Regions from separate parts of the Streptomyces sp. NPDC058576 genome, predicted to be linked through region 2. Evidence: riboswitches for the same ligand, from Rfam matches in the RefSeq annotation. Region 2 holds a riboswitch; the other holds the start of a gene.
What was found. Region 2 has a riboswitch for cobalamin ahead of ACFWRV_RS29350 (ribonucleoside-diphosphate reductase subunit alpha). Riboswitches for the same ligand answer to the same signal wherever they lie in the genome.

Region 1: linked by a shared signal. The riboswitch ahead of ACFWRV_RS22000 (CoA-acylating methylmalonate-semialdehyde dehydrogenase) and the one ahead of ACFWRV_RS29350 (ribonucleoside-diphosphate reductase subunit alpha) in region 2 are both predicted to bind cobalamin.

What each region holds. Positions count from the first base shown of each region.
Region 1 is NZ_JBHXPF010000032.1:5,973-11,394, reverse strand. It holds gene ACFWRV_RS22005 (acyl-CoA dehydrogenase family protein) at 1-782, opposite strand, end outside; gene ACFWRV_RS22000 (CoA-acylating methylmalonate-semialdehyde dehydrogenase) at 779-2,281, opposite strand; cobalamin riboswitch at 2,528-2,660, opposite strand; gene cobF (precorrin-6A synthase (deacetylating)) at 2,856-3,662, shown strand; gene ACFWRV_RS21990 (hypothetical protein) at 3,763-3,960, opposite strand; cobalamin riboswitch at 4,282-4,497, shown strand; gene metE (5-methyltetrahydropteroyltriglutamate--homocysteine S-methyltransferase) at 4,661-5,422, shown strand, end outside.
Region 2 is NZ_JBHXPF010000056.1:23,300-28,721, reverse strand. It holds gene ACFWRV_RS29350 (ribonucleoside-diphosphate reductase subunit alpha) at 1-1,759, opposite strand, end outside; cobalamin riboswitch at 1,896-2,032, opposite strand; gene ACFWRV_RS29345 (GNAT family N-acetyltransferase) at 2,085-2,594, opposite strand; gene ACFWRV_RS29340 (hypothetical protein) at 2,594-3,271, opposite strand; gene ACFWRV_RS29335 (YbdD/YjiX family protein) at 3,402-3,605, opposite strand; gene ACFWRV_RS29330 (carbon starvation CstA family protein) at 3,602-5,422, opposite strand, start outside.

The sequences.
Region 1 (5,422 bases), on a different contig from region 2:
CGGTCAAGGGCGCTCTGCGCACCGCCCAACGAGCAGGCCGCGATACCGAGTCGGCCGCCGTTCAGCCCGTTCATCGCGATCCGGAAGCCGCCGCCCTCCTCGCCGAGCAGCCGGTCGGCCGGGATCCGCACCTCCTCCAGCAGGACCTGCCGGGTCGGCTGGGCGTTCCACCCCATCTTCTTCTCGTTGGGCCCGAACGAGAGCCCGGGGTCGTCCCGTTCGACGAGGAACGCGGAGATGCCCCGGGGCCCGTCGTCGCCGGTGCGGGCCAGCACGATGTAGAGGTGCGAGGCGCCCGCCCCGGAGATGAACTGCTTCGTCCCCGTCAGCACGTAGTGGTCGCCGTCGCGCACCGCGCGGGTGCGCAGCGCCGCGGCGTCGGACCCGGCGCCCGGTTCGGTCAGGCAGTAACTGCCCAGCTGCTCCATGGTGCAGAGCGTGGGCAAGTAGCGGCCGCGCTGGTCCTCGCCGCCGTACCGGTCGATCATCCAGCCGACCATGTTGTGGATGGACAGATAGCCCGCGATGGACGGGCAGCCGGTGGCCAGGGCTTCGAAGACCAGGACGCCGTCGGAGCGGGACAGCTCGGAGCCGCCCAACTCCTCCCGTACGTACACGCCTCCGAGGCCGAGCCCGGCCGCCTTGCGCAGCACGTCGACCGGGAAGTGCTTGTCCTGGTCCCAGGCCACGGCGTGCGGGGCCAGGTGTTCCTGGGCGAAGTCCAGGGTCGTCTCGACGACCGCGAGCTGGTCGTCGGTGAGGAGCGTGGTCACGATGCTCATCCCATGGTCGGAATCGTGAAGCTCGCGCCGTCCCGGATTCCCGAGGCGGGCCAGCGCGAAGTGACGGTCTTCGTACGGGTGTAGAAGCGGATGGCGTCCGGACCGTGCTGGTTGAGGTCGCCGAACCCGGACCGCTTCCACCCGCCGAAGGTGTGGTACGCGACCGGCACCGGGATCGGCACATTGACGCCGACCATGCCGGTGTCGACGCGGCGCGTGAAGTCGCGGGCGGTGTCGCCGTCGCGGGTGAAGAGCGCGACGCCGTTGCCGTACGGGTGCTCCGAGGGCAGGCGCAGCGCCTCCTCGTAGTCCGCCGCACGGACCACGGACACCACCGGGCCGAAGATCTCCTCCTGGTAGATCCGCATGTCCGGCGTGACCCGGTCGAAGAGGGAAGCGCCCGCGAAGAAGCCGTCCTCGTGACCCTCCAGGGTGAAGTCCCGCCCGTCGACGACCAGTTCCGCGCCCTCCTCGACCCCGAGGTCGACGTAGCCGCGGACCCGGTCCACCGCGTCGCGGCCCACCAGCGGCCCGAAGTCGGCGTCCGGGTCGTCCGAGCGGCCGATCCGCAGCTCGGCGATCCGCTCGGTGAGCCTGGCGACCAGCGCGTCGGCGGTGGCCTCGCCCACCGGCACGGCGACCGAGATCGCCATGCACCGCTCGCCCGCCGAGCCGTAACCGGCGCCGATCAGCGCGTCCACCGCCTGGTCCAGGTCGGCGTCCGGCATCACGATCATGTGGTTCTTCGCCCCGCCGAAACACTGGGCCCGCTTGCCGTGGGCGGCGGCCGTGGCGTAGATGTGCGCGGCGATCGGCGTCGAGCCGACGAAGCCGAGCGCCTTTACGCGCGGGTCCTCCAGGAGGGTGTCCACGGCCTCCTTGCCGCCGTTGACGACGTTGAGGACGCCCGGCGGCAGGCCCGCCTCCAGGAACAGTTCCGCCAGCCGCAGCGGCACCGACGGGTCCCGCTCGGACGGCTTGAGGATGAAGGCGTTGCCGCAGGCCAGGGCGGGTGCGGCCTTCCACAGCGGGATCATCGCGGGGAAGTTGAACGGAGTGATGCCCGCGACGACCCCGAGCGGCCGGCGCAGCGAGTGGACGTCGATGCCGGCCCCCGCGTTGTCGCTGAACTCGCCCTTCAGCAGATGCGGGACACCGGCGGCGAACTCCACGACGTCCAGTCCGCGCGCGATGTCGCCGTGCGCGTCGGCCACGGTCTTGCCGTGCTCCGAGGAGAGCAGCCGGGCCAGCGAATCCTTCTCCTTCTCGACGAGCCGGAGGAAGCGCAGCAGCACCCGGGCGCGGCGCTGCGGGTTCCACTCGCCCCACTCGCGCTGGGCCTCGACGGCGTCGGCGATCGCCGCCTCCGTCTCGGCGCGGTCGGCCAGCGGAACCCGGGCCTGCACCCGGCCGGTGTTGGGATCGAAGACGTCGCCGTAGCCGCCCGAGGTGCCGGACGTGTGCTTGCCGCCGATGAAATGAGTGAGTTCGCGGACCATGGAAGCCTGCTCTCGTCGTGGAGATCGTCAGGTGAGATCCGGGGATGGCGCACGGGCCCGCCAGGCCGCGGCGCACCGGTCGGATGCGCGCGGAAACGGAGGGCTCGTCGTCGGGGACGCGAAGGGCTCAGGCCGTCAGGGGGCGGGGAGAACCGCTCGCCGGGACGTGCCTGCGGGGCCGTGATGACGGACCGGTGCCATGCGTGTCTGCTCCATCCTCGTGGAAACACGGAACATCCCGCGGCCGGTATCCTGACTCCCGGATCAGCGCCCGCCCTCGTGCCTTCCCAACGGCTGCCTCACCGTCAGTGGCGTGTCCTGCGAGGACGGACTCCCCGGTCACAGTGGCGGGACCGCGCCGGAATCACACCGGCTTCCCTGACACCACGGGCCTTCGAGGCGCCCGGCTCCATGCCGGTCACCTCTCTGCTCACGAACATATAGTTGGACGTCCTAGTAAGTCCACCCCGCCCGGGGCCTGTCTGACCGTTCCCGCCTGCCTCGCGACGCCATGCGCGCACTCTCGCCGCACCGGCCCCTGGCATGATCGGCCGACATGGCAGACATGGCTGAAATGAGCGACGCGCCCCGCCACATCCTCGTCATCGGCATGGGCGCCGGCGACCCCGACCATCTGACCCTGGCCGCGGTGAAGGCCATGCGCCGGGCCGACGTCTTCTTCGTGCTCGGCAAGGGCAAGGAGAAGGAGTCCCTGACCCGGCTGCGGCGCGACATCCTCGACGAGCACCTCACCGGCCCGTACCGCGTGGTGGAGGCCGACGACCCGTGGCGCGACCGGACCCAGCAGGACGGCGGGCGCTACACCTCGGCGGTGCACGACTGGCGGCACCGCCGCGCCGACATCTGCGAGCGCCTGATCATCGAGGAGCTCGCACCGGGGCAGTGCGGAGCCTTCCTGGTGTGGGGCGATCCGGCCCTCTACGACAGCACGCTGGCGATCCTCGACGACATCCGAGGGCGCGGCACGGTGGAATTCGGCCATGCGGTGGTCCCCGGCATCAGCAGCGTCTCCGCCCTCGCCGCCCGGCACCGCGTCACCCTGAACCAGGTCGGCCGGCCCATCCACATCACCCCCGGCAGGCGGCTGGCCCAGGGCTTCCCCGAGGACGACGGCGACATCGTCGTGATGCTCGACGGCCACGAGAGCTTCACCCATCTGACAGGCAGGGGCCTGTGGATCCACTGGGGCGCGTACATCGGAACCCCCGACGAGATCCTGGTCTCCGGCCCGCTCGACGAGGTGGCCGACGACATCAGCCGCCTGCGCGCCGAGGCCCGCGAACGGCACGGCTGGATCATGGACACCTATCTGCTGCGCCGGACGCCGGACGAGGCGGACGGCGTCGGCGGCACGGACTGACGGCGGCTGATCGCTGACGGTTGCCGGGGCCGCCGAGGGGCCCGCGTCGAGGCGCGGGCGGCGGGCGGCCTCCGCACCTCGTCGTCGGACCGGCGGGGTGTCAGCGCCGGGTCTCGTGCGCCCGGATCACGCCGAGCCCGTGCCCCAGGCTCGGGCACTCGGCGGTCAGGTCGTCGCCCCTCACCAGGTAGTCGTGCACCCGGCCGTCCGTGGGCCGTTCGATCGCGCGATACAGCGTGCCGTTCACGGTGATCGTCCAGTCGTCGCCGTCCTGGGCCCACCCGACTGTCTTCTTCATAGGGCGTTGTCCCTTTCCTCGGTCGGCTTCGCCGCGGGTCGGCGGCCGTGTAGTGCGAAGAAGAACGGCTTGTGACGCTCCGTGGTTCCGCGTTCTCTACGCCAATCGGTTACATCTGGGTCACTGCCTCCGCACAGTCGAGCCGAACGACCTGACCGAAGGTCAGGGAGCGGATGGCGAAAAGTCGAACGATGGGGGAACCCGTGTCGCCCCCGCTCCGTGGCCCGGCCCGGTCTTCAGCGCGATCGGGAAGAAGCGGGCGCGTGTCTCACATCACCGTCCGAAGTGTGAACAACGGTGTGCGCCCGGCGGTCGTCCCCTAGGCTGGCCGCTGCAACTGGTTCGCCCTGTCCGCCAGACAGGGTGTCGCAAGAGGGAACCCGGTGGGAATCCGGGACTGCCCCGCAGCGGTGAGTGGGAACGACCGCCGTCATACGCACTGGGCCCGGCCGGGTCTGGGAAGCGACGGCCTTTAGGTGTCTGCCCCGGCAGACGTGCCCGCGAGTCCGAAGACCTGCCCGTTGCCCGCACGCGACCGTTCGCGTGCGGAGATCTCGGTGACCTCGTGGGCGGGTCGGCGTAACCATCAGGTGGACGGACACGGTTCGACGTGTCCGGTGTCCGCCCGATGCGTCATCCCTTCGCGTCCGCGTCCCGTCCCGGGATCTGCACCGCAGACACGCTCGCGAAGGAGAGTCACGTGACAGCGAAGCCCGCAGCCGCGGCAGCACGGGCCACCGTGTACGGCTACCCCCGCCAGGGTCAGAACCGTGAACTGAAGAAGGCCATCGAGGGCTACTGGAAGGGCCGCGTCAGCGCCGACGCCCTCCGGCAGACCGCCGCGGAACTGCGCCGGGGAACCTGGCAGCAGCTCGCCGAGGCCGGCGTCCACGAAGTGCCGACCGGTGATTTCTCGTACTACGACCATGTCCTGGACACCAGTGTCATGGTCGGCGCTGTTCCCGAGCGGCACCGCGACGCGGTCCGCGCCGACGCCCTCGACGGCTACTTCGCCATGGCCCGCGGCACGCAGGACGTGGCCCCGCTCGAAATGACCAAGTGGTTCGACACCAACTACCACTATCTGGTGCCTGAGTTGGGACCGGACACGGTGTTCACCGCCGACTCGGCCAAGCAGGTCGCCGAGTTCAAGGAGGCCCTCGCGCTCGGCCACACCCCGCGCCCGGTCCTGGTCGGCCCCGTCACCTACCTCCTGCTCGCCAAGGCGGCCCCCGGCGTGGCCCCGGACTTCGAGCCGCTGACCCTGCTGGACCGGCTGCTGCCGGTGTACGCGGAGGTCCTCGCGGACCTGCGCGCGGCCGGTGCCGAGTGGGTGCAGCTGGACGAGCCCGCGCTCGTTCAGGACCGCACCCCGGCCGAGCTGAACGCCGCCGCCCGTGCCTACCGCGAGCTCGGCGGCCTCACGGACCGGTCCAAGCTGCTCGTCGCCTCCTACTTCGGG
Region 2 (5,422 bases):
GGTCGGGGTGCAGCACACCGCGCGCGGCGCGCGTCTCGGACCAGGCCGGCAGCGGGCCCGAGCGCTCCGCGAGGTCGCAGGACGCCTCGTACGCGGCCAGCATGATCCGCTCGGAGATCTTCGTGGAGAGCGCGCGGGCCTGCGGCGAGTCGAAGGGCAGGCGCAGCTGGAAGAAGACGTCCTGGAGGCCCATGGCGCCGAGGCCCACCGGGCGCCAGCGGGAGTTGGAGTTCCCGGCCTGCTCGGTCGGGTAGAAGTTGATGTCGACGACCCGGTCGAGGAAGGTCACGGCCGTGCGGACGGTGGCGTCCAGCCGGTCCCAGTCGATCGAGCCGTTCGCCACGAAGGCGCCCAGGTTGACCGAGCCCAGGTTGCAGACGGCCGTCTCGCCGTCGTCGGTGACCTCCAGGATCTCCGTGCACAGGTTCGAGGAGTGGACGACCCGGCCCGGCTCCGCCGTCTGGTTCGCGGTCCGGTTGGAGGCGTCCTTGAACGTCATCCAGCCCTGGCCGGTCTGCGCGAGGGTCCGCATCATCCGGCCGTACAGCTCACGCGCCGGAATCGTCCTGCGGGCCAGGCCCTTGGCCTCGGCCGCCCGGTAGGCCGCGTCGAACGCGTCGCCCCAGAGGTCGACCAGCTCGGGCACGTCGGCGGGCGAGAACAGCGACCACTCGGTGTCCGCGTCGACCCGGCGCATGAACTCGTCCGGGATCCAGTGCGCCAGGTTCAGGTTGTGCGTACGCCGCTGGTCCTCGCCCGTGTTGTCGCGGAGCTCCAGGAACTCCTCGATGTCCGCGTGCCAGGTCTCCAGGTAGACCGCGGCGGCGCCCTTGCGCCGGCCGCCCTGGTTCACCGCCGCCACCGAGGCGTCCAGCGTCTTCAGGAACGGCACGATGCCGTTGGAGTGCCCGTTGGTGCCCCGGATCAGCGAACCCCGGGCGCGGATGCGGGAGTACGACAGACCGATGCCGCCCGCGTGCTTGGAGAGCCGCGCCACCTGGTGGTAGCGGTCGTAGATCGAGTCCAGCTCGTCCTTGGGCGAGTCCAGCAGATAGCAGGAGGACATCTGCGGGTGCCGGGTGCCGGAGTTGAAGAGCGTGGGGGAGGAGGGGAGGTAGTCCAGCTTGCTCATCAGCCCGTAGAGCGCGGCGACCTCGTCGAGCGCCCGGACCGACTCGTCCTCGGCGAGGCCCGCGGCCACGCGCAGCATGAAGTGCTGCGGGGTCTCGATGACCTGGCGGGTGATCGGGTGGCGCAGCAGGTAGCGGCTGTGCAGCGTACGGAGACCGAAGTAGCCGAAGCGGTCGTCGGCGCCCTCGGCCAGCGTCCGCTCCACCAGCTCGTCCAGCGCCTTCGCGTGCAGCTCCACGAACGCGGCGGTGCGGTCGGCGATCAGGCCCTCGCGGTGGCCCACGGCGACCGAGGCGGAGAAGTGCGTCGCGCCCTGACCGGCTGCCTCGTCCGCGATCGTGCGGGTCAGCAGCCGGGCGGCCAGCCGGGAGTACGCCGGGTCCTCGGAGATCAGCCCCGCGGAGGCCTCGGTGGCCAGCGAGCGCAGTTCGGCCTCGTCGGAACGGGCGTTGCGCCCGCGCAGCGCGGCGGCGGCGACCCGTCCGGGGTCTGTGTCGGGAAGATCGACGGTGAGGTCCGTCAGGGTCCGCAGCAAGGCGGTCCCGGGTCCGTCGTTCGTGCCTTCGCCGGACGTGGTGGAGGCAGCGGATTCGGTGGCTGAAACCGGATCGGCGGGCGCGATGGTCACTGGGCTTTCCCTCGCTCGGCAGGGGGCCGGCGGAAGGCGGGGAAGCCGGGCAGCGCGAAACCCCGGGCAGGGCAGCACAGCTGACGGCGTCCACCGGCCTATCCGCGAGGCCCGGACGTCTGGCGTCCGGTTCGGTCGAGCCGGACGCGCTGTCGACAGGTCTTCGGACTTGCGGGTGCGCAAAAGCGCACTGATCACACCGTTGCGGGACAGTTCCGGATTCGCACCGGATTCCCCTGCGACGACAGCGAGGTCGAGCATACATGTGGGGGCCGCCAGATGCTGCGGCCCCCACATGTTGTGTCGCGTCGATTTCCTACGCCCCTCAGGACGCCGCCCTCAGCTCCAGCCGGAAGGTCATGAGGCGTAGGCCCGGCACCGGCTCCCAGTCCCGTTCGGGGGTTCGCAGAAAGCCGAGCCGACGGTAGATCCTATGGGCTGAGAGCATGGCCGGCTGCGTCGACAGGACCAGAGCCCGGACGCCATCGGCGGACTGGGCCCGCTGGACGCACGCCCGCACGAGCGCCTCTCCCACGCCCCGTCCGCGCCCCGCGCGGGCCACGGCCAGCATCCGGAATTCGGCCTCGTCCGGACCGGCGATGTCCCGCCACGGAGTGCCGGGAGGGGCATACGTCACACCCCCGAGCACCACCCCGTCCGCGTCGAGCGCGACCAGCACCTCCGCCTCGGCCGCCCGCTGCTCCACCGCCCGCAGCTTGAGCAGATACGGATCCTGCGGGCCGTCCAGCAGATCGTCGCCGAGATACGCCTCGGCGACGATCCCGCCGAGCACGGCGTACTCGGCGGGTTCCGCCACCCTGATCGTCAGATCCATCAGCCGCTCGCTCCCACCTCGTTGTTCGGTGCGCCGTCGCCCACCGGGGGCAGATCGCCGCGTTCGACCGGCTGCCGCCCGGCGACCTCTCCGGCCGGCGGCAGCACCTGGTCCAGCTCGTAGTCGTCGGCGCGGTGAGCGGCCCGCGCCGCCGACCGCAGCGTCGCCCGGTCCACCTCTTCGCGCGGCCCGCTCAGCGTGACCACGAGTCCGCCCTGTTCCCGGGCGTACGCGTGGCCCGACTCCGTGGCCCGGTACCACTGTTCGCCGTCCCGCTCGCACGTCACCAGGGGCTCCTGACCGCCCGCGGGCGCGGAGCCGTCCGTACAGTCGGCCTCGCCGTGCGGGAGACGTTCCACCGACAGCTGGATCCGGCCGCCGTTCGGCTCGGTGTACACGCTGCCGAACCCGTCGTCGCCGAGCACCCCGACCGACTGGCGCGCCAGGGCGTAGCCCGGGGCCTCGGTCACCCACACATGCTCCGTGACGGTCTGCACGGCCGCCGCCCGCGCCTCCAGCTCCGCCCGGTCGGGCGCCGGGGCGTCCGAGCCGCTGCGGCCCGCCGCCTTCGCGTCGGGCGCCGGTTCGGTGCCGCAGCCCGTCGCCGCCAGGGCCAGTGCCAGCGTCAGGGCCAGGAGGGCGGGCCGGAGTCGGGGCGATCGGGAGGGCGGCGTCATGGGCACATCCTTTCGTACGCCGAGTGCTCCGCGCACCGGGAAACCGAACGGCGGCCAGCCCGCACGAGGACGCGGGAAGGGGCCGCCGCGCCCGGGAAGGGGTGCGGCGGCCCCGATCGGCCGACGGTGCTCAGCAGCAGCGGAAGCCCTCGCGGGGGTCCGCCTCGCGGGCGTCCGTACGGCTGCGTTCGAAGGCGCGGCGGGTCATCACCGGTGCGTCCGGATCGTGCGCCCTCGCGTGCGCCAGATAGCGGTCGTACGTGGACTCGCCGGTCAGCTCACGGACGTACCAGCGGATCCGTCCCGCCACCCGCCGTACGTCCGCGACCGTCATGTCCGGCTCCCCGTCTTGGCCGCCTCCTTGCGGATGCCGCCCTCGGGGCCGACGCCCGCCGCGAGGAGTTCGGCCTTCTCCTCCTTGGTCGCGATGAGCGAGGCCGGCGCGACGAGCTTGGACTCCACGTACGGCGTCTCGTGGAGCTTGACGCTCTCCGGGTCGCGGATGGCCTTGTAGCAGACCCGCCCGGCGTCCACGAGCACCACGATGATGAGGAGTGCGAAGAGCGCGCTCAGCACCCCGTCGACGGTGGAGTTGGTGACGACGGTCCGCATCTCCTCCATGTTCTTCGCGGGGGCCAGCACCTCTCCCGCGTCGATGCCCGCCTGGTACTTGTCGCGCTGGGCGAAGAAGCCGACCTTCACGTCCTCGGAGAAGATCTTCTGCCAGCTCGCGGTGAGCGTGACCGCCACGTCCCAGGCGAGCGGCACCGCGGTGACCCACGCCCACTTCAGACGCCCGGACTTGACGAGCAGGGTGGTGCAGACGGCCAGCGCGACGGCGGCCAGCAGCTGGTTGGCGATGCCGAAGAGCGGGAAGAGCTGGTTGATGCCGCCCAGCGGGTCGTGCACGCCGACCCAGAGGAAGTAGCCCCAGCCGCCGACCACGACGGCGCTGGCGAACCAGACGCCCGGCTTCCAGCTGACCTCGCGGAACGGCTTGTAGGCGTTGCCCAGCATGTCCTGGAGCATGAAGCGGCCGACCCGGGTGCCGGCGTCCACGGTGGTGAGGATGAAGAGCGCCTCGAACATGATGGCGAAGTGGTACCAGAACGCCTTCATGCCCGCCCCGCCGATCACCGCGGAGAAGATCTCCGCCATGCCGAGCGCGAAGGTGGGCGCGCCGCCGGTCCGGGAGAGGAGGCTCTGCTCCTCGACGTCCTTGGCGGCCTGGGCCAGGGCGTCCGGGGAGATGGTGAAGCCGAAGTTGGCGACGGCCTCGGAGGCGGACTGGACGCTGTCGCCGATCACGCCGACGGGCGCGTTGATGGCGAAGTAGAGGCCGGGGTCGATGATGCAGGCCGCGATCATCGCCATGATCGCCACGAACGACTCGACCAGCATGGCGCCGTAGCCGATCATCCGGATCTGCGTCTCCTTCTGGACCATCTTCGGCGTGGTGCCGGAGGAGACCAGGGAGTGGAAGCCGGAGAGCGCGCCGCAGGCGATGGTGATGAAGACGAACGGGAACATCGAGCCGGCGAAGACCGGGCCCGAGCCGCTGGAGGCGAAGTCGGTGACCGCGGGCATCTTCAGGGTCGGCAGCGCGACGATCACGCCCAGGGCCAGCAGCCCGATCGTGCCGACCTTCATGAAGGTGGAGAGGTAGTCGCGCGGGGCCAGCAGCAGCCACACGGGGAGCACGGAGGCGAGGAACCCGTACGCGATCATCCAGATGACCAGCGTGCCCGGCTCCAGCGTGAAGAAGTCCGCCCACGAGGACTCGGCGACCCAGCCGCCCGAGACGATCGCGAGCAGCAGCAGCGCGACGCCGATGACGGAGACCTCACTGACCTTCCCGGGCCGCAGGATGCGCAGATAGACGCCCATGAAGAGGGCGATGGGGATCGTCATGCCGATGGAGAAGACGCCCCAAGGCGAGTGCGCGAGCGCGTTCACGATCACCAGCGCGAGGACCGCGAGCAGGATGATCATGATGATGAAGACCGCGACCAGGGCGGCGATCCCGCCGACCGGGCCTATCTCGTCGCGCGCCATCTGGCCGAGCGAACGGCCGTTGCGGCGAGTGGAGAAGAAGAGCGTCACCATGTCCTGGACGGCGCCCGCGAAGATGACGCCGACGACGAGCCAGAT